Regions from separate parts of the Paraburkholderia sp. BR14312 genome, predicted to be linked through region 2. Evidence: riboswitches for the same ligand, from Rfam matches in the RefSeq annotation. Region 2 holds a riboswitch; each other region holds the start of a gene.
The links. A riboswitch is a leader RNA that binds a small molecule or an ion and turns the genes downstream of it on or off. The one in region 2 is predicted to bind cobalamin.
Positions count from the first base shown of each region.

Region 1: it holds a riboswitch for cobalamin, as region 2 does, so the genes downstream of both, AB3X98_RS22465 (CbtB domain-containing protein) here and cobW (cobalamin biosynthesis protein CobW) in region 2, are expected to answer to the same signal.
Region 3: it holds a riboswitch for cobalamin, as region 2 does, so the genes downstream of both, AB3X98_RS04035 (TonB-dependent receptor) here and cobW (cobalamin biosynthesis protein CobW) in region 2, are expected to answer to the same signal.

Region 1 is NZ_JBFPKI010000007.1:493,743-500,228, reverse strand. It holds gene AB3X98_RS22485 (lysylphosphatidylglycerol synthase domain-containing protein) at 1-534, shown strand, start outside; gene AB3X98_RS22480 (hypothetical protein) at 613-1,194, shown strand; gene AB3X98_RS22475 (patatin-like phospholipase family protein) at 1,238-2,275, shown strand; gene AB3X98_RS22470 (histidine phosphatase family protein) at 2,344-2,973, opposite strand; cobalamin riboswitch at 3,018-3,163, shown strand; gene AB3X98_RS22465 (CbtB domain-containing protein) at 3,203-3,421, shown strand; gene AB3X98_RS22460 (CbtA family protein) at 3,435-4,187, shown strand; gene AB3X98_RS22455 (ABC transporter permease) at 4,507-5,196, shown strand; gene AB3X98_RS22450 (ABC transporter permease) at 5,210-5,923, shown strand; gene AB3X98_RS22445 (ABC transporter ATP-binding protein) at 5,947-6,486, shown strand, end outside.
Region 2 is NZ_JBFPKI010000009.1:349,874-356,359, reverse strand. It holds gene AB3X98_RS26060 (CHASE2 domain-containing protein) at 1-1,189, shown strand, start outside; gene AB3X98_RS26055 (DUF4136 domain-containing protein) at 1,280-1,906, shown strand; gene bluB (5,6-dimethylbenzimidazole synthase) at 1,908-2,603, opposite strand; gene AB3X98_RS26045 (cobyrinate a,c-diamide synthase) at 2,587-3,897, opposite strand; gene cobO (cob(I)yrinic acid a,c-diamide adenosyltransferase) at 3,902-4,504, opposite strand; gene AB3X98_RS26035 (cobalamin biosynthesis protein) at 4,504-4,995, opposite strand; cobalamin riboswitch at 5,138-5,408, shown strand; gene cobW (cobalamin biosynthesis protein CobW) at 5,622-6,486, shown strand, end outside.
Region 3 is NZ_JBFPKI010000001.1:890,213-896,698, reverse strand. It holds gene AB3X98_RS04040 (porin) at 30-1,124, opposite strand; cobalamin riboswitch at 1,181-1,315, opposite strand; cobalamin riboswitch at 1,406-1,588, shown strand; gene AB3X98_RS04035 (TonB-dependent receptor) at 1,691-3,631, shown strand; gene AB3X98_RS04030 (glutamine cyclotransferase) at 3,680-4,321, opposite strand; gene AB3X98_RS04025 (helix-turn-helix domain-containing protein) at 4,357-5,577, opposite strand; gene AB3X98_RS04020 (DUF899 domain-containing protein) at 5,727-6,486, shown strand, end outside.

The sequences.
Region 1 (6,486 bases), on a different contig from region 2:
CTCGGCGCCGACAATCCGCTCATGCTCGGCATCGACGGCAAGCAGCTCGACGCCGATCTCGACGCGCTGATGTCGCGCACGGGCCTCATGTTTCGCGCTTTCTTCTGGCAGCTCGCCGGCTACATGCTCGGCGCGTTCGAGACGTGGTGGGCGCTCGCGCTGCTCGGCCATCCGGTGACGGTGGGCGATGCACTCGCCATCGAAGCCATCACCCAGGCCGTGCGTCATGCCGCCTTCATGGTGCCCGCCGGGCTCGGCGTGCAGGAAGTCGCCGTGGTGCTGCTCGCGCAGCTGTTTGGCGTGAGCCAGGACGTGGCGTTCTCGCTCGCGCTCGTCAAGCGCATGCGCGAAGTGGTGTTCGGCGTGCTCGCGCTGCTCTCGTGGCAGGCTGCGGAAATCGTTCGCACGCGTCGCACCATGCGCCACGGCGCGCAGGCCGCCGCGCAGACTGCTGACGCGCTGCCCGCCGCGGCGAGCGCGTCCGCACGCGCGCCGACCCCGAAGCGGGACTCGCAGCACGATCAGGTCCATTGACGGTACATTGTGGGCATGTCGATGCGCGCCGGATCGGCGCGCGTAGACGCAAGTCCATGTTGATGCGTTAGCAAGGACATGAAGCCCACGTTTTCACTCACGCGTTCGCTCGCGCTCGCGTGCGCCGCCACGGCGGCGTTCACGCTTTCCGGCTGCGACGATCGCCAGTTCGATGCCATGCTCGATACCATCCGGCAGGGATTCAAGGCGTTCTTCGATTCCGTGAAGCCCGACGCGCTGCTGCTCAAGGGCCTCACGCCAGGCGTTTCCACGCTCGAGCAGGTGCGCGAGCAAATGGGCAAGCCCGAGACCGAGCGCGTGTTCGACGACGGCTCGCGCCGCCTCGAATATCCGCGCGGCCCGCAGGGCCTCAAGACCTGGATGGTCGACATCGGTCCGAACGGGCGGCTCGTGGCCATTACTCAGGCGCTTACTGCGGAAAACTTCGCGAAGATCCGCGTCGGCATGAGTGAGGACGAGGTCCGGCGATTGCTCGGTAAACCCGGGCAAGTGGCCGGCTACCGCTTGAAGAAGGAGACGGTGTGGAGCTGGAAGTGGCTGGAAGGGGGCGTGACGCCCGAAGCGTATTTCAATGTGCATTTCGGACCGGACGGGCGGGTCACGACGACCTCGCGCTCGGACGTGATCCGCGGTCGCTGACTGCGTTGACTCAGTCGACCCAGGGCCACGCAAGGAGGCGCGCATGATGAACCGGCGACGGCCCAAGCGTGTCGGACTCGTGCTCGGCGGTGGCGCTGCGCGCGGCTGGGCGCATATCGGCGCGATTCGCGCGCTCGAGGAAGCGGGCATCAAGCCCGACGTGGTATGCGGTACGTCGATTGGCGCGCTCGTCGGCGCGGTGTACGCGAACGGCGATCTCGACTGGCTTGAAGACTGGGTAGGCAAGCTGACCTGGCAGACAGTGGTGCGCCTGCTCGACTTGCGTTTTTCGGGCGGGCTGCTCGGCGGGCGCAAAGTGATCGACCTGTTTGCGCACCAGTTCAACGGCCGCTCGATCGATGACCTGAGGCTGCCGTTCACGGCGGTTGCTACCGAACTCGACACCGGACGCGAAGTCTGGCTGCGCGAAGGCGGCGTGGTGGACGCCGTGCGCGCTTCGATCGCGATTCCCGGCATCTTCACGCCGATCTGGCATGACGGCGTGTGGCTCGTGGACGGCGGACTGAGCAACCCCGTGCCGGTATCCGCCGCGCGTGCGATGCGCGCCGACACCGTGATCGCCATCGACCTCAATCACGACATTCTCAACGGCCGCGACCTGGGCGGTGCGATCGACACGATGCCGCGCGAGCTGCCCGTGGAGGCGAGCGACGCGGCGACGGCGGCATCGGCCGCCGTGGCGGCCAGCGGCGGCGCCAATGGTGCCGAAAACAGCGAAGCGGGGCCCGAACCGCTCCTGCGCCGCAATGGCAAGCGCTTTCCGCGCTGGCTGCAGCCTGCAGGCCCCGGCGCGGCTGGCGGTCCGGACGTGCGCGTGGCGCCGCCGCCTAGCACGCGTGCGCCTTCCGTGTTGAGTTCGGTGGCCCAGAGCATCGACATCATGCAGGTGCGCATTACGCGCAGCCGCCTGGCAGGCGAGCCCGCCGACGTGCTGATCCAGCCGCGCCTGGGCGGCATGGGGATCTTCGACTTTCATCGCGCCGCGCCCGCCATCGAGGAAGGGCGCGCAGCCGTGCAGTACATGATGCCGGCCATCAAGGCACAGCTGGGGCTGGACTAGAGCGCTTCTAGCTACCGATCCAGAATGCCGGCGACGGCGAGGGCAGGGCGGTAGCGCCGTTCCGGTCCTCACTTCATCGCCGCGAGCCAAATCCAGCCGTGCTCTGTGCGGCGTAGGGCCGTCACGGAAAGCGGCGCGATTTCGATCGAGCGAAACCCCTCCGACGGCGCGCCCAGCGCGTGAAGAATCGCCGCCCGGATCACGCTCGCGTGCGTGAAGGCGACCACGTTGTGCCCCGAGTCGGGCACCGCATCGAGCCAGGCGCTGACGCGCGCGCGGACATCGTCGAACGATTCGCCGCCGCCTGGCGGCCGAAAGCCCGGATCGCGCGTCCAGGCCGCAAGGGCCTCGGGCGCTTCACGCGCGAGATCCGTCAGGCGCTGGCCTTGCCATGCACCGAAGGCGGCTTCGGCGAGCGCTTCAGCTGGCGTTGCCCCCGCGAAGCCTGCCGCGCGTGCGCTCGCGCGGGCGATCGCGGTGGGACTCGTGAGCGCGCGCGGCGCCTCGCCATTGCGATTACCACCGGCCAGCCCCGCGTGCCAGCGCTCGCGCCAGGCGGCAAGCGCCTCGAGTGCGCGCGCGTCGAGCGCTGCTTCGGCGTCTTCACCCGCAACAGGCACTTCAGGCGCTTGCGGGAACGTGCCCGAGCGCAGCGCAGCGTTCGCCGCATGGCTCACCAGCCAGACTGTCGTCGACATGCTTTTCCTTATGCTTCACTACTCTTTAGCTGACATCCGGGCCGCGGCCGGCCGCCGCAGCGCGTAGAATACAGGCTCCACGACACGCGGAAGCCGGTGCAAGTCCGGCGCGGTCGCGCCACTGTAACTGGTTGCCGTCGAAAACATCGAAGCAACGGAAGTCAGACCTGCGCGTCGTGAACCACTCTTTCAACGACTAGCGGGGCGCGTAACCCCAGGAGAAGTCAGCATGTCCGAAACCTCATTCCCCTTGCAGCACGCCCCGGCCGCGCCGGCGCCCATTGCGCTGCGAGACATCCTGCCCTGGGCGATCTTCGGCGGCCTCATGCTGCTGCTGGCCCTGTACTTCGTGGGCGCCGAGCAGGGCGCCACGTCGATCTTCCCGGGCATGTACGTCCACGAGTTCGTTCACGACGGCCGCCATCTGCTCGGCTTCCCCTGCCACTGACCGGGAGCTGACCATGGTTGGCAAGTTGCTGGTGCGCGGCATGCTCGCAGGCATCGCCGCGGGACTTCTCACGTTCGGCTTCGCGAAGATCGCGGGCGAGCCCCAGGTCGATCAGGCGATCTCCTTCGAGGAGAAAGCCGACGCCGCGAAGGGCGAAGCGCCCGAGCCCGAAATCGTCAGCCGCAAGACCCAGGCGAGCGTCGGTCTCTTCACGGGCGTCATGGTCTATGGCGCGTCGATCGGCGGACTCTTTGCGCTCGTCTTCGCGTATGCCAATGGTCGCGTGGGGCGTCTTTCGCCGCGCGCGCTCTCGGCCTGGCTCGCGCTCGCGGCGTTCGTCGCGATCTACCTGGTGCCGAACATCAAGTATCCGGCGAATCCGCCCTCGGTCGGCGACCCGGAGACGATCGGCTATCGCACCGGGCTCTTCTTCCTGATGATCGCGATCTCGATCGCCGTGTCGGTGTTCTCGCTCAAGGTGCGCGCCGCTTTCGTGCCGCGTCTGGGCGTCTGGAACGCGTCGATCGTGGCGCTCGTGCTGTTCGTCGTCGTGATCGGCGCGGTCCAGCTCGCGCTGCCGACGATCAACGAGGTGCCCGCCGCGTTCCCGGCCGTGCTGCTGTGGAAGTTCCGCACGGTGTCGATCGGTATGCAGCTCATTCTCTGGACCACGATCGGCCTGCTGTTTGGCGCGCTCGCCGAAAAGCTGCCTGGCGCGAATGCCCGTGCGGGCAGCGCACACGGCACGCAAACGCGCGCCACTTAAGCTCCGCTGGGGTCGCCGGGGCGCACGCCGCGCGCCTATCGAAAAAGCGACCCCAAACTTGCGTAAATGCCCCGCGCGCCTCGCGTGCCGGGGCATTTTTTTTCGCCTTTCAAAAGCATCGCGCCCGCGGCTGTGCGGGCCTGATCCGCACGCGCCGACGCGTCGCGCGGCAATGCTGCACTGCAATATCCGCGCCGCACGAGTTTGAGCAATCCATTTTGCACTGAGACGATCCGCGCCAGTTCATCGGTTTCAGCGGCGCCCACGTGCCGCGCGAGGCCGCCCGAAACGACAAAACAACTTTGTTCCGGAGACGCGCGTGATCCTTTACGGCTTTGGCCCGGTGCTGCTCGCCGGCACGATCCAGACCATCGAACTTTCGCTCCTCTCGCTCGGCGTGGCCGTGCTGCTCGGTCTGGCTGGCGCGGCGGCCAAGCTCTCGTTCAACCGGCCGCTCGCCGCCGTGGCGACCGCCTACACGACGCTGATCCGCTCGGTGCCCGACCTCGTGCTGATGCTGCTGCTCTTCTACAGCATCCAGATCGGCGTGAACGAGGCCACCGACGCGCTCGGCATGGCGCAGATCGATATCGATCCGTTCGTGGCCGGCGTCGTCACGCTCGGCTTCATTTACGGCGCGTACTTCACCGAAACGTTCCGCGGCGCGTTTCTCGCGGTGCCGCGCGGCCAGCTCGAAGCGGGGCACGCCTACGGCATGAGCGGCGCGCGCGTGTTCGCCCGCATCCTCTTCCCGCAGATGATGCGTTTCGCGCTGCCCGGCATCGGCAACAACTGGCAGGTGCTCGTGAAGGCAACGGCGCTCGTGTCGATCATCGGTCTCGCCGATGTCGTGAAGGCCGCCCAGGACGCGGGCCGCAGCACCTTCAACCTGTTCTTCTTCCTCGTGATCGCGGCGCTCATCTACCTCGCGATCACCACGCTCTCGAACTTCGCGCTCGTCTGGCTCGAACGCCGCTATTCGGTGGGCGTGCGTCACGCGCAACTGTGAGGACAAGGCCGTCATGAACGAAATCATCCAGCAATTCGGCCGCGCGTTCCTCTACTGGGACGGCGAGCATGTCTCGGGCCTCGCGATGACGCTGTGGCTGCTCGTGATCTCCGTCGCCTTCGGGTTCGTGTGCGCGGTGCCGCTCGCCGTGGCGCGCGTCTCGAGCCGCCGCTGGCTCTCGCTGCCGGTGCGCTTCTACACCTACGTGTTTCGCGGCACGCCGCTCTACGTGCAGTTGCTGCTCATCTACACGGGCGTGTACAGTCTCGCATTCATCCGTTCGGAGCCGCTGCTCGACGCGTTCTTTCGCAGCGGCCTGAACTGCGCCGTGCTCGCGTTCGCGCTCAACACCTGTGCGTACACGACGGAGATCTTCGCGGGTGCGATTCGCGCGACCACCCACGGCGAAGTGGAAGCGGCTCGCGCCTACGGCATGAGCCCGTTCACGATGTACTGGCGCGTGATCCTGCCTTCGGCGCTGCGCCGCGCACTGCCGCTGTACAGTAACGAAGTGATCCTGATGCTGCACGCGACCACGGTGGCCTTCACCGCGACGGTGCCCGACATCCTCAAGGTCGCGCGCGACGCCAACTCGGCCACCTACCGCTCGTTCGAGTCGTTCGGCCTCGCGGCGCTGATCTACTGTGCGGTATCGTTCGTGCTGGTGGCCGCGTTCCGCCGCGCCGAAAAACGCTGGCTCGGCCATCTCGCCGTGCGCACCCGCTGATTCACCGGAAACTGGAGACCATCTTGGCTCAGACGCAATCCTCAGATAGCAAGCTCGTCGCGCGCGACATCCACAAGCGCTACGGCGACAACGAGGTGCTCAAGGGCGTCTCGCTCGACGCGAAGAAGGGCGACGTGATCAGCATCATCGGCGCGAGCGGCTCGGGCAAGAGCACCTTCCTGCGCTGCATCAATTTCCTCGAGAAGCCGAACGCGGGCGAGATCGTCGTGGACGGCGAGGCCGTGCGCACGAAGGCGGGCCGCAACGGCGACCTCGACGTGGCCGATCACAAGCAGTTGCAGCGCATCCGCACCAAGCTCGCGATGGTGTTCCAGCACTTCAACCTCTGGTCGCACATGAACGTGCTCGAGAACGTGATGGAAGCGCCTATCCACGTGCTGGGCGTGCCGCGCAAGGAAGCCGAGGACCGCGCGCGGCAGTATCTGGAGAAAGTGGGCCTCGCGCCCCGCGTGGAGAAGCAATATCCGTCGCATCTTTCGGGCGGCCAGCAGCAGCGCGTGGCGATTGCGCGCGCGCTCGCGATGCATCCCGACGTGATGCTG
Region 2 (6,486 bases):
TACGCCGCGCCGCGAATTCGCCGGCGACGCGCTCGCCCAGCAAATGGCGCTCATGGCGCAGGCCGCGCAGCGGCTGCAGGACATGCGCCGCTTCGTATGGGATAGCCTCGATTCCGTGCCGGAGCCGATTCTCGTGGCCGATCTGCGCGGTGTCGTGCTGATCGCGAATCATGCGTCGCGTGCGTATCTCGAGCGCCTGAACGTGAGCGCCGCGGAAGGGCGCCGGATGCAGGACGTGTTCGGCGACCTCGCGCTCGTCAAGCCGATCGACCCGTCGCCCGACGCGATGGCGTTTGCGCACGCGCATTGGCCCGCGCCGCTCGACCCGGCGCGCGACGAGTTTGCCGAGCTGATGGAACGCGGCGTGGAAGTGCGCGCGCGCGACGGCAGCGACTATCTGCTGCGCTACGCGTGCTGTACGAACGCGCAGGGACAGGCGGTGGGCTGGATCGCGGGTCTCGTCGACGTGACGGAGCTGCACGACGCCGAACGCCAGCGCGAGGACGCGCTGCGCCTGCTGTCGCACGACATGCGCTCGCCGCAGGCCTCGATCGTCGCGCTCGTCGAGACGGAGCGCGAGCGCGGCACGCTTGGCTCCGAGCCCGTGCGCGGCGTGATGGAGCGCATCGAGCGCTACGCGCGCCGCTCGCTCAAGCTCGCCGACGACTTCGTGCAGCTCGCGCGCGCCGAGTCGCAGGTGTACGCGCTCGAGCTCACCAGCCTCGCGGAGCTGGTGATCGACGCGAGCGACGAAGTGTGGCCGCAGGCGCACGCGAAGCGCATCCAGATCGACACCGTGTTCGAAGGCGAGCAGATGGGCTGGATCAACGCCGACCGCTCGCTCATGACGCGCGCGCTCGTGAACGTGCTGAACAACGCAGTGAAGTACAGTCCTGCGGATACGCGCATCGTCTGCACCGTCGCGCTGGACGACCGCGTTCCGTCGCGCGTGGTCTGCTCGATTCGCGATCAGGGCTACGGCATCGCGCAGGAAGATCAGGCGCGGCTGTTTCAGCCGTTTCAGCGCTTTCATGCGGAACAGCGGCCCGAGGTGAGCGGCGCGGGGCTCGGCATGGCGTTCGTGAAGACAGTCGTGACGCGCCACGGCGGCGACGTCCTGCTGGAGAGCGAGCCAGGCAAGGGCACCGTGCTGACGATGTCGCTGCCCGCGATCGGTGCGCCGGTTTGAGTCGTGCCGTGTCGTTCCTGCTGCGCATGCATGCATGAATAACCCGAATGCCGTTGGCCGTATGCCGGCGGCAACCCGATGGAGTGTTTCGTGAAGACTTTGCTGTCGATCTGTCTGCTACCGATGCTCGTCGCCCTTGCCGGATGCGCGGGCGTGACGACCGACGTCGCGGCCACAGGCGCGCTGCCCGCAACGGCTGCGACCAGCCAGCCCGCGACCTACCGTTTTGCGCCAACTCCGGCCCAGGCCGATGCGGGCGAGATCCTCCCGTACCAGGCGTTGCTGAGCGACGGTCTCGCGCAGCGCGGCTTCAAGGCAGGCGCACCCGAGGCGGCGCGCTATCTCGTCTCGGTGGCGTGGGACACGCATCCCGCCGAGGTGAAAGTCGTGGACGCTAGCTGCGGCGCCGGCTGCGCGCCGGCCGAGGGACCGTCGTTGCCATGGTTCGGGCGGCCCTACGTGCACACGCTGACGCTGCGTTTTTTCGCGTTGCCCGATGGTAACGAGGTCTACAAGGTGAGCGCCGTGAAGCGCGACCGCAACGCCGACGCCCGCGAGGCCGTGCCGTATCTCGTGGCGGGCGCACTGGCGCGGCTGCCGTACGCGGGCGCGCCGCAATGGCGCGTCAAGCTGAAGGGTCCGGTCAGCGCCGGCACGGCGGATCAAGCGCCGGGCATGCCGGAAGTGCTCTCCGTCTCACCCGTCAATCAGCAGTAGTTCAGGGCAACTTTCCGGGGGTGTCCGGCGCCGCTTCGGGCACGCTCGCCGGCTCGTCCTGCGGCCAGCGGTTTTCGAACACGCATTCGCCAAGCGGCTTGCGTTCGGCCCACTTCTCCATTTCGAGCATCGGCTGCGGGTAGAACGCGTCGACCTGACCCACGCAGAGGATCGCCACCGGCTTGGCGCCGGGCGGCATGGCGAGCAGGGTGCGCACCTCGTCGACGTCGAAGATCGACACCCAGCCCATACCGAGCCCTTCGGCGCGCGCCGCGAGCCACATGTTCTGGATCGCGCACGCCACGGAGGCGAGGTCCATCTCGGGCAGCGTGCGGCGGCCGAAGACGTGGGCTTCGCGGCGATCCATCAGCGCGACCACGAGCACCTCGGCGCAATCGCGCATGCCTTCCACCTTGAGCTTCATGAACTCGTCGCGGCGTCTGCCCAGCGCATCGGCGGTTGCAATGCGCTCACGCTCGACCGTCGCGTGCAACTGCTCGCGCACCGAATGGTCCGTGATGCGCACGATCCGCCACGGCTGCATGAAGCCCACGCTCGGCGCGTGATGCGCGGCGTCGAGCAGGCGCGCGAGTGTCGCGAGATCGATCGGGCCCGGTGCGAAGTGCCGCATGTCGCGGCGCTCGTAAATCGCGCGGTAGACCGCCGCGCGTTCGGCTTCGTCAAAGGGCTGTGCCATGGAAGAGTGCGGCCGCGAAAGCCGGGTTGGAGGGCCAGTAAGCGTGCATATAGGTGGCCGCGATCGAGCCGTGCCGGTACAGCGCCTCGCCCGGCGCGCCGGTCTGTGCGTGGTGTGCCGTGAGCGCGGGCGCCAGCGGCGTGGCGACGCGCGAATAGTGAAACGTGTGGCCGCGTAGCGCGCCATGCGCGCCGTCGAGCTGCTGCATGCCGAGCGCCGCGAAACGCTTTTGCATGACCGCCTCGCCGGGAAGCAGGCCGAGCATCGGCGTGCGCGTGCCTTCCACGTCGGTCAGTGCATCGAGCAGATAGAGCATGCCGCCACATTCAGCGACGAGCGGCTTTCCCGCGGATACATGCGCGCGCAACGAATTCGCGGTCTGGGTATTGTGCGCGAGCGTCGAGGCATGTAGCTCGGGATAGCCGCCTGGCAGAAAGATCGCGTCGGCGCTGGCGGGCGCGGGCTCGTTTGCGAGCGGCGAGAAGTAGCTCACGCTCGCGCCCAGCGTTTCGAGCAGCGCAATGTTCGCCGGATAGAGAAACGAGAATGCGGCGTCGCGCGCAATGGCGATATGGCGGCCTTCGAGCCGGTGCGCAATCGCTTCGTCATGCGAAGGATCGGCGAATGCCACCGCAGGCGGCAATTCGGCGAGCGCGGTTTGCGCGAGCGCGTCGGCGGCGCGTTCGATGCGCGCGTCGAGGTCGCCGATCTCAGCGGCCTGATGCAGGCCGAGGTGGCGATCGGGCAGCGCCATCGTTGCTTCGCTCGCAACATGCCCGAGCCAGCGTACGTCGGCGGGCAACGCCTCCTGCAGCATCTGCGCGTGGCGCGGCGAGCCCACACGGTTCGCCAGCACGCCGTGAAAGGGCACTTCCGGCCGAAAATGCGCGAGACCGAACGCGATCGCGCCGAAGGTCTGCGCCATCGACTTCGCGCTGACGATGGCGGCCACCGGCACGCCAAACTCGGTCGCGAGATCGGCACTGCTCGGCGTGCCGTCGAACAGGCCCATCACGCCTTCGATAAGGATCAGGTCGGCGTCGCGCGCCGCCTGCGCGAGCAGGGCGCGGCACGCTTCTTTGCCCACCATCCACAGGTCGAGCGAGAGCACGGGCGCGCCGCTCGCGCGTGCGAGGATCATCGGGTCGAGAAAATCCGGCCCGGTCTTGAAGACGCGCACGCGTCGGCCCGCGCGCCGATGCAGTCGCGCGAGGCCAGCCGTGAGCGTGGTCTTGCCCTGGCCCGAAGCGGGCGCGCTGATGAAGAGCGCGGGGCAGGCAACCGTTGCGCTCATGCGCTTAAAACTCCACACCCTTTTGCGCCTTCACGCCTTGCTCGCGATACGGATGCTTCACGAGGCGCATTTCCGTGACGAGGTCGGCCGCTTCGATCAGGGCGTCGGGCGCATGGCGACCCGTCACGACCACGTGCACGTGCGGCGCGCGCGAGGCGATCACACCGAGCACTTCGTCGAGCGGCAGGTACTCGTATTTGAGCACCGTGTTGAGTTCGTCGAGGATCACCATGGCGTACTCGCCGCTCTCGATCATGCGCTTCGCTTCGTCCCAGCCCTTGCGCGCGGTGGCGATGTCGCCGTCGCGATTCTGCGTGTTCCAGGTGTAGCCGTCGCCCATCGTCACGAAATCGCAGTGCGCAACGCTGCCGAGGAAATCGCGTTCGGCCGTGTGCAGCGCGCCCTTGATGAACTGCACGACACCTAGCTTCATGCCGTGGCCGAGCATGCGCACGGCCATGCCGAACGCGGCCGTGCTCTTGCCCTTGCCGTTGCCGGTGTTGACGATCAACAGGCCCTTTTCGTGCGTCGCGGCGGCCTGCTTCTTTTCGTGGCCCTCGCGGCGGCGTTGCGTCATGCGTTGGTGCGATTCGGGATCGGTTTTCATCATCGGGATTGGTTTGGTTGCGGCGCTTTCGCGTCCGCATTTGCGTCGTTTGGCAGAATGCCTGCGATTGCGACCGTCACGCCGTCGAGCGCCAGCTTGCCGCGCACGAGCGGAGCGCCGCCCGCCGCCAGACGCGCGCAGGGTTCGCACACGCCGTCTACGCCGAACTGCGCTTGCGCGGCTGCGGAGGGTGGCGCCAGTATCGGTGTCGCGGCGAGTTGCTCCCGCGTGTACGTCTGAAGCGGCAGCGCATGTGCCGCGCAAAACGCCTGCAAGCCGGGTTCGCCGGCTTTTGCATCGAGCGTTGCCACGGCCGTTACGCTGTCGACCGGCCACGCGCCGAGCGCGGCGCGCACCGCGGCTTCGACCTGCGCGAGCGTCACGCCGCGCCGGCAGCCGATGCCGAGCGCAAGCGGCGGCACGCGCTGCGCGGGTTCCGGCGTGGCTTCGAATGAGGCTGCGCCCGAGGCGCGATTTTCGGCAGGATTCACGGCGAGGGCGTCGATCGAAGGCGTGACCGCAGGGGCAAAACGAGCAAAAGCGTCGCGTTCCGGCGGGCGCCGGATGCGCGCTACGATAGCACACGCTTTTGCGGCTTCCCACGCCTTCCTTGACGCACGGGCCCCCCGCGCCTACACTCGCACGCACTCTGGTGCTCGCGCGCGCGATTCATAATGCGCGCGCAGTTAAACGGGAATCAGGGAGCCATCCCGCCTCGGGCGTGGCCAACCTGAACTGCACCCGCAACGGTACAACGAGCGCGGCGTTCGCACGAATGCCGCAAACCGCTTCCATGCTTTACGCAGTCCACGCCACTGTGCAAGCCGGCCGCAAGGCCGCTCGCGCGGGAAGGCGAAGCGGTGTTTCGTCAGTCCGGATACCGGCCAGATACGTGGGATTCGTGCTGCGGGGATGCGGTGCCGGGTCCGTGATTTTCATGCGTCAGCCGGGCGAGGCCCGGGTGCGTTTCTGGTCGTTCGTCCCCTGCAGGTTGTTGAATCGTTGCGCGTGACAGCGTCTCCATGGATACGCGCGTGTGCGCAACACGGCACCCGCACGAACGGCAGGCGCGACGCACCATGCCCCTCGATACGGCCTGGCGCCGAAGGAGCACTTCATGCAAATGCGCAAGATTCCGGTCACGATCGTGACGGGCTTTCTCGGCAGCGGTAAAACCACGTTGCTGCGTCACATTCTCCAGCACGCGGGCGGCCTGCGCGTCGCGGTCATCGTCAACGAATTCGGCGAACTCGGTATCGACGGCGAGATTCTGCGCGGTTGCGGCATTGGCTGCGACGAGAACGGCAACGAAACGGAAGGCCAGCTCTACGAACTCGCGAACGGCTGCCTTTGCTGCACCGTGCAGGAAGAGTTCTTCCCCGTGATGGAGAAACTGCTCGAACGCCGCGGCGATGTCGATCACGTGCTGATCGAAACTTCGGGCCTCGCGCTGCCCAAACCGCTCGTGCAGGCGTTCAACTGGCCGTCGATTCGCAACGCGTTCACCGTCGATGCGGTCGTGACCGTGGTGGACGGCCCCGCCGCCGCGAGCGGGCAGTTCGCCGAAAATCCGCAGGCCGTGGACGCGCAGCGCCGCGCCGACCCGAACCTCGATCACGAGTCGCCGCTGCACGAGCTGTTCGAAGACCAGCTTTCGGCGGCCGACCTCGTCATTCTCAACAAGACCGATCTGCTGGACGTTGCGGGCCAGGACGCGCTCATCGCCGAACTGCGCGAAGAGCTGCCGCCGCAGGTGAAGATCGTGCGCGCGCAGCACGGCAAGCTCGATCTGCATACGCTGCTCGGGCTCGAGGCGGCCTCGGAGGAGAGCATTCATCTGCGGCACGACCATCACGGTTCCGCCGACGATCCCGATCATCATCATGACGAGTTCGATTCGGTTGTGGTGTCGGGCAATGCGGCTTCGCGCGAGACTGTGATCGAGGCGCTGCAGCAACTCGTCGATGCGCACACGATCTATC
Region 3 (6,486 bases), on a different contig from region 2:
TCGCAACGGTTCGGGGCCTTTTTTACGCATCAGAAGCGATGCCGGATGCCCGCGGCCACGAGCACCTGGTTGCGGCCGCCCGACGGGTCGCAGGTGTTGATCATCGCAAGCGCACCGGACGACGCGCGCTGATAGATCGCCTCGGTATAAACGTCCGTGCGTTTGGACAGTTGATAGCCGGCCTGCAGCGCGCCTTGATGCCAATGCGCGGAGGTCGCGCCCGTATAGGCATACATGCCCGCGAGCGAGAACGCTGGCGTCACCTGCCATAGCGCATTCACTTCGTAATTGCTGAATGCGATCGAAGGCAAGGGCGCGCCGCCGTCGGCCTCGCTGACACCGGTATGAATGGAACGCGACCAGGCCGCGCCAAGCGTGACGTCTCCCAGCGCGTAGCTCATGCCCGCGCCGATGGTGTCTTCGCGCTGCACCGCGACCTCGGTCGGCACGAGGCCCGCACCCGGCAGCACCGATGTATCGTACGCACCCACCGAAGAGGCGCCGCGTCCGTTGATGTGCATCCACGCCACGCCTGCGCTGAACGGGCCGCCTTCGTAATGGACGCCGAAGCCGTAAGCGCGATTTTGCGCGAAGCGCCCCGCCTCGTTCGAAAACGCGTACATCGCGCCGGCGCTGAAACCACCGTACGTTGCGCTCGCGTACTTCACGGCGTTCGAGGCGAGCCACGAATTGTTGGCGTTGTCGTTGTCGAACGGATGCGCGAATGCCGTGCCGCCCGCGCCGCCCGTTAGCGTGAACGGGGCGAAGTAGTCGTGCATCGTGTCGTACTGGCGGCCTAGCGTGATCGTGCCGAGTCGTTCGGATTGCAGACCAACGTAGAACGGATGGTCGTTGAAGGCTTCGCCAGAGGTGGCCGAGAAGCCGCGCTCGAGGCGAAAGATCGCGGCGTTGCCGCCGCCGAGGTCCTCAGTGCCCTGCAGGCCCCAGAAGCTGCCGTCGACAAGACCCGAGCCTGCACGATATTGGGTGCGGCCGCCAACGTCGCTGACATAGTCGACGCTCGCGTCCATCTCACCGTACAACGTGACCTGCTGCGCCGAGGCGCCAGCGCCGGTGAATGCCAATGCCGTCCCACCCAGGACGGCGAGAATGTTCTTGTTCATGAGTCGTCTTGTTTGTGTAGGTGGGATTGCGTGGACGAGCGCCGTCCGCCCCCGCTCGATGCGGCGAGGACGTAGCGAGGTCTGACTTCTGGCTCGATTGACCGCCGGTCACAGTGGCGCGACCGCGCCGGATTCTCACCGGCTTCCCTGCTGCGTTTCGCTTGTGCAGCGCCTACGCGCGAAAAACAGCCGCAAGGATAGCGTAAGTTGCGGGAGCAGCCAAACCGGGTGTTTTTGCCACACGACGCTCGTCAAAGGTTGACGCACCGATTGCGCGGCCCTTACCCTTGCGCCCTGATGGTTCCCGGCGACGGGATCAAAAGGGAACGCAGTGCAAGACTGCGGCTGCCCCCGCAACTGTAAGCGGCGAGTCCATGCCAGAGAAGGCCACTGGGAAACCGGGAAGGCCGGCTGCGGATGTCGACCCGCGAGCCAGGAGACCTGCCATCAACCGAGTCCAGCAGCCGCAGCGGGCGGGGATCCCCAATGCGCAAGCACCGCCCGCGTGGCGATCGCCCGTTGCACGGACAGCCCGTATTTCAGGAGCTGTTTCCAGCCACCGCATCATGAAGTTTCGCCAATTCGTATTGACTTCCGCCGCGCTCGCCTGGGCGTGGCAAACCGCGCATGCCGCCGACGCCGCCAATGCATCGTCCGCCCAGGCGCCGCAGCAAGCCGGCGGCGACACCACGCTGCCCAATATCCTCGTCGTGGGCGACGCGCAGCATCTGCCACAATCGTTCGATCAGCGCTATGCAACCACCCAGGTGCTTACGCGCCAGGACCTCGAGCGCGTGTCCCCCGTCGACCCCAGCATCGCGCAGGCGCTCGCCACGCTGCCGGGTGTCACCGTCTCGCAGACCGGCGGCCCGGGGTCGTACACGGGGGTCAGCATTCGCGGCTCGTCGGCCGACCAGGTGGCCGTGTTCATCGACGGCATACGCATAGGCTCCGTCACCACGGGCACGGCAGAATGGGCCGATCTTGCGACTGCCTCGTTCGACCGCGTCGAGGTGATCTCGGGCCCCGCGGCCGCCTCGTTCGGCGCGGACGCCATGGGCGGCGTCGTGCAGCTCTTCACGCGCCATGCGTCGAACCAGCCGAACCAGACCACCGTCTCGTTCGGCGGCGGCTCGAACAAGACCTTCGACTCGCAGGTGCGCACCTCGGGCTCGATCGGCTCGACAGGGCCGCTTTCCGCACTGAGCGGCCTCACCTACTCGTTGGGCCTGCACGACTACAACACGGCGGGCATCGACGCGACGCAGACCGGGGCCTACGGCCACGAAGACGGCCGCAATCCATACCACGCGCAGAACCTCGACGCGCGCCTTGGCTACGCGCACGACAACTGGTCGATCTCGACCTTCGCGCTCTACCACCGCTCCGATCTCTCCTACGACAACGCGGGAGGCAACGACCGGCAGCGCGACACGCAGCTCACGACCGGTCTCGCGTTCCACCTCGACATCACGCCGACCACGCAGCTCGACCAGTCGGTGGGCTACGCGACGGACCGTCAGTTCCTCTATTCGAACGACCCGACGATCCCGACCGACGAAATCGACTCGACGCGCTTTTCCACCTCCACCTCGATCACGCATCAGGAAAGGGGCCACACGCTCTTCGGCATGCCGCTCGACGGCGAGACCAAGCTCGCCTACGACTACACCCGCGAGCTGGCGTTCCTGCCCGTGGACGTGCCGGGCGGGCTGCCCGCGCGCAACGATTCGGCCGTGTCGATGCATCAGTCGACCACGCTCGGACCCGTCACGCTGTTTCTGGCGGGGCGGCACGAAATCGTGCAGGGGCAATCGGTGAATACGGGCAATGTCGCGCTCTCGTGGGCCATCACGCCGGTCTACACGGCGCGCGTTTCGTACGGCAATGCGTTCCGCCTGCCGACGTTCAACGACCTCTACTATCCGGGCTACTCGAATCCCAACCTGCTGCCCGAGCGCAGCGACTCGGTCGAAGCCGCGCTCGATGCCACCACGTCCATCGGCACGTTCACGGCGGCCGTGTACGACACGCGCGTGCACGATCTCATCACGTACAACTCGCAGACCTTCCTGCCCGTGAACGTGGGCCGCGCGCACATTCAAGGTCTCGACCTCTCGTACAAGGGCACGCTCGGCCAGTACACGCCGGTGAGCCTCACGGTGGGGATTCTGAATCCGCAGGACGTGACCGACCAGACCTGGCTCAATCGCCGCCCGCGCCAGACGGTGAGCCTGAGCGTGGATCACACGTGGGACGAGTTCCAGCTCCACGCGCTCAGCACCGGCGTTTCGCTGCTGTATAACGGCTCGACGTTCGACGACCAGCTCAACACGATCTACCTGCCTTCATGGACGACGGTGAGCCTGCGCGCGACGTACAAGGTCAATGCGCATCTCGCGCTATCGGCCACGCTGGCGAACGTGTTCAACCGGCAGTACGTGACCGCATACGGGTACAACACGCTGGGGCGCACGGCGTTTGGCAAGGTGACCTATACGTTCTGAGCGTTGCGTGCGAGCGGGTGCGTTCAAGCGTTTCGCGCGCCCGCTCGCCTAGCCCTCGCGCTTCGGACGCCGCACCGCGCGAATCTTCCCACTATTCCCGCCGCCGCAGAAAAACTGCTCGCCGCCATCGGACTCCAGCCCCGAAACGGCGGTGCCGGGCGGCATGTCGAGCTGTTCCAGCAGTTCGCCCGTGCCCGGATCGATACGCCGCAAATCGCTCTCGTCGCCTTCCCAGGTGCCGTGCCACAGTTCACCGTCCACCCACGTCACGCCCGTGACGAAGCGGCTCGATTCGAGCGTGCGCAGGATCGCGCCCGTCTGCGGATCGACCTGATGGATCTTGCGCTCGCGATACACCCCGACCCAGAGCGTCCCGTCCGCCCACGCGAGCCCCGAGTCGCCGCCGCCTCCGGGCGCGGGAATCGTCGCGAGCACGCGGCCCGTTTCGGGGTCGATCTTGTGGATGCGATCCTCGGCGATCTGAAACAGATGCCGGCCGTCGAAAGCCGTGCCCGCGTGCGCCGCGATGTCGATCGAGCGCTGCGTCTGGCCGCTCTGCGGATCGAGCGACGCGATGCGCTCGCCGACGGCGAACCACACCTGTTTGCCGTCGTACGTGACCCCGCCCACCTTCTCGATGCCGGGGAAAGGGCCGTACTCGCGGACGATTTCGGCAGTCGTTCGTTTCATGGTTTCCTCGTTGAATGAAGGGACAGGCGTTCATCCTAATCGCCTGGCAGCGGGGCGGGGAGTAACAAGGTCGTCGCGAATCCGGGGACGGGCGGCGTGGTCCAGCGGCGCGCGCGGCCGTAGCCGAACGACTGCACCTTGTCCGCCGCCGCGAGCGAATCGAGCGCGCGCTGCACCGTGCGCTGGCTCGCGCCGAGCGCGAGCGCCAGCGCCGAACTCGACCACGATTGCCCATCGGCGAGAAAAGCCAGCACGGCGGCGTGCTTTTCTTCCACGGGCCGCGCCAGTACCACCACTTCGCTCGCGTGGCGCGGCGCCAGCGCGAAGCCCTGCTGGGTCGCGCCGATCTCGGCCACGTCGCGCATCAGCGTGCGCAAGCGGCCGATTTCCACGCGCAGGCGGGCACGGTGCGTTTCGTCGGCGTGCTTCGTGCGAAAGGCGCGGGCGATGAGCGCATCGCGCGGCACGTCGGCGGGCCACGCCTGCGCAAGCGCGCGGGCGAGCACGAACAGCACTGGCCGTCTTGCGAGTTCGATGACGGTTGGACCCTCGCGCGCGACGTAGCGGCACGCGTCCACGACGAGGGCCTTCGAGGCGAGCAGCGCCTCGACGTCTTCCAGCAGCAACACCCGCTCTTCACCGCGCGCGATGAGGCGCGCCGCCGGTGAAGTCAACAGCAGCGCTGCGCTCTCGATCTCGGCGCTCAGCGCCGCGATGCCCGCCTCACGCGCGGCGCGCGCGGCCGCGCGGAGCGCTTGCCGCGCCGCTTGCGTTTGAATGCGCCGCATGGCAATGCCGGCGGCGATCAGCTCATGCGCCGCGCGCAAAGCGGGCGGCAACGGCGCGGGATCGACTTCGGAAAGCATGCCCCCAGCCTCGTCGAGCCGGCCGATCAGCAGCAAACGGCGAATTTCCAGGTAGCGCGCGTGCGCGGCATTGAGGCGGTCGCCATGGGCTTCGAGCGTTTGCCGCGCCGCAGCGAGCGTATCGGTCGGCCAGCCGAGCTCGCGCGAAGCGAGCGCGATTTCGGCCTCGGCGACGACGCAGCGCGCGCGAGCGACGGCCTCGCGCGCGCCGAAGCCGCGCGCCGCGCTGCGCAGCAGCGCTTTGGCGCGCGCGAAGTCGCCGAGCTGCGCCATGGCGATGCCGCGCAGCGCGAGCGCGGGGGCGTCGTCGCGCAACGCGACCCGGTTCAGCGCGCCGAGCGGATCACCGGCCGCGAGCGCGCGCGCGGCAGCCGTGATCAGCGAATCCATGGTCATGGGAATCCCGCCACACTTGTCACTCCCCCTCCTTCTCGGTCCGGACCTAATCTAACACGGCGATCAAATGAATCATCGATCGAACGGCATGGCGATGCGTACAGCGCGCCGCCACCATAGTGAATCCATAGGAGGACCAGGCAATGGCAACCCATACCACAGGAACGCGCGAAGACTGGCTTGCGGCGCGCATCGCACTGCTCGCCGCCGAGAAAGAACATACGCGCCGCGGCGACGCATTGGCGCAGCAACGCCAGGCGCTGCCCTGGGTGCGCGTCGACAAGATGTATCGCTTCGAAACCGAAGAGGGCGGTGCCACGCTCGCCGATCTCTTCAAGGGGCGCTCGCAACTGCTCGTTGCCACGCTCGCCGATCTCTTCAAGGGGCGCTCGCAACTGCTCGTTTATCACTTCATGTTCGGGCCGGACTATGCGGCGGGCTGTCCGTCGTGTTCCTCGATTGCGGATGGTTTCGACGGCATCGCGGTACATCTCGCGAATCACGACGTGCGGCTCATGGCGGTGTCGCGCGCGCCGCTCGCGAAGCTGCTCGCCTACCGCAAGCGCATGGGATGGCATTTTCCGTGGGCCTCGTCGAGCGGCAACGACTTCAACTTCGATTTCAACGTGGCGTTCACCACGGCGCAGCAGCGCGCGGGCGACATCGAATACAACTATGCGCGCAGCGGCCACGCCATGGACATGAATCCGCCGCCCGCGCCCGTCGCCGAGTTCGCGGCGAGTTGCGGCACCGACGCGGCGACCTATACGCGCGACCGTCCTGGCCTGAGCGCATTCGTGCTCGAGGACGGCGTGGTCTATCACACGTACTCGACCTATGCGCGCGGTCTCGATGGCGTGTGGGGCATGTACCAGTGGCTCGACCGCGCGCCGAAGGGACGTA